DNA from 2 places in the Flavobacterium sp. 40-81 genome. Region 1 is predicted to be linked to the other one. Evidence: riboswitches for the same ligand, from Rfam matches in the RefSeq annotation. Region 1 holds a riboswitch; the other holds the start of a gene.
The links. Region 1 has a riboswitch for S-adenosylmethionine ahead of BGO42_RS11185 (Na+/H+ antiporter NhaC family protein). Riboswitches for the same ligand answer to the same signal wherever they lie in the genome.
Positions count from the first base shown of each region.

Region 2: another riboswitch for S-adenosylmethionine. It lies ahead of BGO42_RS01610 (homocysteine S-methyltransferase family protein); the one in region 1 lies ahead of BGO42_RS11185 (Na+/H+ antiporter NhaC family protein).

Region 1 covers NZ_MKTM01000030.1:11,860-14,980, forward strand. Annotated here, with positions in the region: gene fabG (3-oxoacyl-[acyl-carrier-protein] reductase) at 1-363, opposite strand, end outside; gene BGO42_RS11185 (Na+/H+ antiporter NhaC family protein) at 439-1,758, opposite strand; SAM-I-IV-variant riboswitch at 1,826-1,923, opposite strand; gene BGO42_RS11190 (Crp/Fnr family transcriptional regulator) at 2,065-2,601, shown strand; gene BGO42_RS11195 (DinB family protein) at 2,659-3,121, shown strand, end outside.
Region 2 covers NZ_MKTM01000008.1:54,272-57,392, reverse strand. Annotated here, with positions in the region: gene thrA (bifunctional aspartate kinase/homoserine dehydrogenase I) at 1-400, shown strand, start outside; gene BGO42_RS01615 (trans-sulfuration enzyme family protein) at 441-1,613, shown strand; SAM riboswitch class I at 1,691-1,812, shown strand; gene BGO42_RS01610 (homocysteine S-methyltransferase family protein) at 1,993-2,994, shown strand; gene metH (methionine synthase) at 2,994-3,121, shown strand, end outside.

The sequences.
Region 1 (3,121 bases):
GTTGAAAACCGATTTTAAGTTAACATCAATAACCGTATCGAAATCTTCTTCAGAAATACGCATTAAAAGGTTATCTTTTGTAATTCCGGCATTGTTAATTAAAATATCAACGTTTCCGAATTCGGCAATTACATTGTCTACTAACTGCTGTGCTTCGTTAAAATCCGCAGCATTCGACTGGTATCCTTTTGCTTTTACTCCTAAAGCTATTAATTCATTTTCTAAAGCTTTTGCCGCTTCTGCAGAAGAACTATAAGTAAAAGCTACATTTGCACCTTGTTTTGCAAATACTTCGGCAATTCCTCTTCCGATTCCTCTACTCGCTCCTGTGATGATTGCGGTTTTTCCTTCTAGTAATTTCATATTAAAAATTAAAGTTTGTTTATTTGAAATGAAAGACAAATATAACAATTCGGTTTTAATCCTTATCCTATTGTTTTAAACTTTAAAGAATTTATTGGTTAACCTGTCCCAATGACGGTTATTAATTGCAATCATCGTAAACAGAAACAGGAATACCACATACCAGGTATTCATGATCAGGTCGGTAAAATGGAGTTTCCCGCCCGCATAGTTCAGCAACAGCAATACCTGCGCACCATACGGCAGTATGCCCTGTACAATACAACAGAAAATATCCATTACGGTTGCTGTTTTACGGGAACTCAAATGGTATTCGTCATTAATCTCCCTGGCGATATTCCCGGTAATCACTATCGATACCGTATTGTTCGCAATCGCAAGATTGGTAAAGCTCACCAAAGCACCAATTCCCATTTGTGCGGATCGCTTGCTTTTAATCCTGGCTTTTATTTTGTGCAGCACATAATCGATTCCGCCGGCTTTTGCCACCAATGCCGCCAAACCGCCGGTTAACATGGACAGCAGGAAGATATCGATCATGCTGATAAATCCTTCATATATTTTCTGTGCGAAAACCAAAACCGAAAAATCATGACCAACCAATCCGATAAATCCGGCAGTCAATATCCCGATCAGTAAGGTTGCAAAAACGTTCACTCCCATCACCGCCAATCCGATTACTAAAAAATACGGCAGTATCGCTATAAATTCATAATTCCCTTTGTTGATGGCAACGGCACTGGTTTCGGTTGTTAAACCGAGGTACAACAAAATAATTACCGTTATAATGGAAGCCGGCAGAGCAATAAACAGGTTGACTTTAAATTTATCCCGCATTTCACAACCCAAAGACTGCGTCGCCGCAATAGTGGTATCGGAAATAATCGACAGATTATCCCCCAGCATCGCACCGCCTAACAGCGAACCGCAGATTAACGGTAAGGAAGCACCGCTTTTATCGGCCAGGCTTACCGCTATGGGGCCCAAAGCAACTATCGCTCCTACAGATGTTCCGGTAGCGGTAGATAAAAAGGAAGCCACCAGGAAAATTCCTAACGGGAAATATTCAATATTAATGTTGTTGATTCCGAGGTTTACAATCGATTCCACGGCTCCCATTGCCTGCGTTACACTGGCAAAACCGCCCGCCAACAGGTAAATAAGACACATGGTCATGATTTTACTGTCGCCACAGCCTTTAATTAAAGTATCAATCTTATCTTCTGTCGTATTTTTAAAAAAGATAAAGGCTGCAATAATCCCAATCACTACAGCTAACGGTGAAGGGAAAGCATAAAAATCATTCAGAATGATTCCGGCACCCAGAAAAGTAAAAATAAATACGAATAGTGGTAGCAAAGCTAAAGCATTGCCCTTTTTTTTAGATTTTTTCATCATCGATTGCTTATGAATTTAATTAAGCTCACGACGACAAGCAAAACTGGTCAAGAAAGTAGTGTGTGAAAACAACATTTTTTCCAACAGAATTGGCTTATCGTTTTAGCACCTTGCTCGTTGTTGCAGGTTGCTATCTCTTTTGCGAGATTCGTGATAACGGCGGCAAATATAATTCTTTTTTTGTCTTATTTTCACAACAAGTCGTTTTTTGATAAAAAAATAACAACATTTGACGCTAAAAGACGCAGCTCAGGATTTCGCATTATTCGTTTTTTTATTAATTTTATGGCAATATTCACACCAATGACAGCAATAGAAATATTAAATTCACTACTCAACGAAAATTTACTTTGGGAAAATGAAATCGTATTCCGGCGGAACGAATACCTTGCCAGTGAAGGCACCGTAAACACTTTTGTATACTTTGTGATTAGCGGAAGCCTTCGTATTTATACCCTGGACGGTAACGAAGAGAACACCATCCGTTTTGGGTATAAAGATTCCTTTATTACGGCAATTGACAGCTTTTTTACCGAAAGACCGACCGGTTTTTACATTCAGGCGCTAAAAAAGACCACTGTGAAAGTGATTTCCAAAAAAGTTTTACTGGAATTTATCGAAAGTGATGCCAGCCGGCTGAAATTATGGAACAGCATCCTTAGCCTTTTGATTGTACAGCAAATGGAACGGGAAAAAGATTTACTGATCTCCTCACCTGCCGAGCGGTATAAAAGCATCCTGAACAGAAGTCCGCAGCTGTTCCAGGAAATCCCGGACAAATACATCGCTTCCTATTTGCGGATGACGGCCGAAACTTTTTCACGAATCAAAAAGTCTTGACCTGAATCAATTTTTAATTCCTTGTTATCACTGAATTTTGCAGTAAACAATTGAATCATGAAAACAGACGCATTACTAGACGAACTTACGGCGGTAACCCTTAACAATATTGCGATTGCCAATCATTTTAAAACACTGGATACCGAAACGCTAAACTGGCGGCAGTTCACCAAAAGCTGGACCATACTGGAATGTATTGAGCATTTAAACCGTTATGGTGATTTTTACACCAAAGTGCTGTACAACGCCATCCGCAATACAAAATTTAAAAAACCGGAACCGGTGTACAAAAGCGGATTACTGGGCGGTTATTTTGTCCGGACAATCAAAGAAACCGGCACCAAGAAAATGAAAACATTCCGGGCTTACGATCCTTTAGGCATTTCTTTAAACGAAATTATTCTCGATATTTTTATTGCACAGCAGGAAGAACTGCTGCAATGTCTTGACAGTGCCAGACAGGTGAATGTCATGAAAAGTAAAACCGGGATCAGTATTTCCAAATGGATCAGGCTGCAAC
Region 2 (3,121 bases), on a different contig from region 1:
AGAGCTCGATTTACAGAACGAGTTTGAAGAAATTCAGATCCGGAACCTCATTCCGGAAAACCTGAGAGCCGGTAATGCAGCAGCATTCCTGACGCGAACAAAAGAACTGGACAGCATTTATGACGAGCTGAAAGCCGCCCAAAAACCAAATCATGTGCTGCGTTATATCGGGGAATTATCCGGCGACCTGCAGCAGGACAAAGGCAATCTCGAAGTAAAACTGGTTTCCGTACCAAGTGATTCCGCCTTAGGACAGCTAAAAGGTTCCGATTCAATTTTTGAAATCTATACCGATTCATACGGAGATCGTCCCATTGTAATACAGGGAGCCGGTGCAGGCGCTTCCGTAACGGCGAGAGGCGTTTTTGGCGACATACTAAGACTATCGGAAAAAAAATAAGCATAAAACAAAACCAGCAACAACTTAATACACAAATAAAATGAGTACTGAAACCTTCGGATTTGAAACCCGGGCCATACGTTCGCAGTTAGAACGTTCGCAATATTTGGAACATTCCGTGCCTTTATACCTTTCGTCAAGTTTTGTCTTCGAAGATGCCGAAGACATGAGGGCTTCCTTTGCCGAAGAAAAAGACCGGAATATCTACAGCCGTTTCAGCAATCCGAATACGACCGAGTTTGTAGAGAAAATCTGCCAGATGGAAGGAGCCGAAGCCGGATATGCTTTTGCAACCGGAATGGCAGCGGTCTATTCCACCTTTGCCGCATTGCTGAACTCCGGAGATCATATTGTTTCTGCCAGCAGTGTCTTTGGTTCTACACACACGCTGTTTACCAGATACTTCCCGAAATGGAACATCACGACGTCCTATTTTAGCATTGCCGAACCGGAAACGATTGAACGTTATATTCAGCCGAATACAAAAATCCTGTATGCCGAATCGCCAACGAATCCTGCTGTAGATATACTGGATCTGGAATATTTGGGAGCGCTTGCGAAAAAGCACAACCTGATCCTGATTATCGACAACTGTTTTGCAACACCCTATATCCAGAACCCGATACAATTTGGTGCCGATCTGGTGATCCATTCGGCAACAAAACTAATAGACGGTCAGGGAAGGGTACTGGGCGGTATCACGGTAGGAAAAGAAGATCTGATCCGTGAGATCTATCTGTTCTCCCGGAATACCGGTCCGTCTTTATCGCCGTTCAATGCCTGGGTATTGTCCAAAAGCCTGGAAACTTTGGCGGTAAGAGTCGAGAAGCACTGTGAAAATGCAGAGAAAGTAGCGGCATTTTTAGAAGAACACCCGAATGTAAAAACGGTGAAGTACCCGTTTTTAAAATCCCACCCGCAATATGAGATCGCTAAAAAGCAAATGCGATTGGGCGGAAACATTGTCGCTTTTGAAATCAAAGGCGGTATTGACGCCGGAAGACAGTTTCTGGATAAGATACAATTGTGTTCCCTGTCGGCTAACCTGGGAGATACCCGGACGATAGTAACACATCCGGCATCGACAACACACAGCAAACTGACGGAAGAAGAACGACTCGCAGTGAGCATTACCGATGGACTGGTACGCGTATCGGTAGGACTGGAAACGGTAACCGATATTATTAACGATTTAAAACAGGCGCTATCCTGATAAGCAATAACTTATAAGATAGATTTGGTTGGTATAAAACAATTGCTTTACTTTGCACTGTTCTTATACACACTGAAATGTTATCACGAAAGGCGGAGGGATTAGACCCATTGAAGCCTTAGCAACCCTTTATCTATAAAGAAGGTGCTACATTCTACCTTATAAACGGAACCTGTTTCGGATTAAGGATAGATAACAAAGAATACTTTTCTGGTATTCTCCTCCAATTTTCTGATGACATTTTTTTATTCCGGACCCGGTTCGGAAGCTGCTAAAGACAATATAAAACAGTCCCGGTTTTCGTATATCCATACGTTAACTGCGTTGTAAACAGTATTGTGCTTTGGCAAAGTTTGTGAACAAAATAAAAAACAAACCAATGTCAAAAATTAAAGAAGCCATACAAAACAGGATACTCATTCTCGACGGAGCAATGGGAACCATGCTGCAGCGCTATAACTTCTCTGAAGAAGATTTCAGAGGCGAACGTTTTAAAGATTTTCCACATCCGTTAAAAGGAAATAACGACTTGCTGTCGCTCACTCAGCCGCAGGCAATCCGTGAAATTCATGCCAAATATTTTGAAGCCGGAGCCGATATTGTGGAAACCAATACTTTTTCCGGAACCACTATCGGTATGGCCGATTATCATCAGGAAGACCTGGTGTACGAACTCAACTACGAATCGGCTAAAATAGCCCGTGAAGTTGCTGATGAGTTTACGGCTAAGAACCCTGAAAAACCAAGATTTGTTGCCGGTTCCATCGGGCCGACCAACCGTACGGCAAGCATGTCGCCGGATGTAAACGACCCCGGATTCAGGGCGGTTACTTTCGACGATTTGAGAATTGCCTATAAACAGCAGGTAGAAGCGTTGATCGATGGCGGAAGCGATATCCTTTTGGTTGAAACCATCTTCGATACGCTCAATGCCAAAGCGGCCTTATTTGCAATAGATGAGGTAAAGGAAGAACGCAACCTGGATATTCCTGTCATGGTGAGCGGAACAATTACCGATGCTTCCGGAAGAACATTATCCGGACAAACCGTAGAAGCCTTTTTGATCTCCATCTCTCATATCCCCTTGTTAAGCGTAGGCTTTAACTGCGCCTTGGGAGCCGATCAGCTAAAACCCTACTTAAAGCGATTGGCACACAACACGTCCTTTAATGTATCGGCACATCCGAATGCCGGATTGCCGAATGCTTTTGGACAATATGACCAGACGCCGGAAGAGATGCAGTTGCTGATCAAAGAATACTTAGACGACAACCTGATCAACATCATCGGAGGATGCTGCGGAACAACGCCGGAGCACATCAAACTGATTGCTGAAGTGGCAAAAGAATACAAACCAAGAATTTTAGAAGTAAACGCATAATGGCAGAAGCAGACTGTAAAAAATATTTAAAATTATCAGGACTCGAACCGTTGTTAATCACACCGGAAAGTATTTTCGTGAATGTCGGAGAACGTACCAATGTTACCGGCTCGCGAAAATTTTTGCG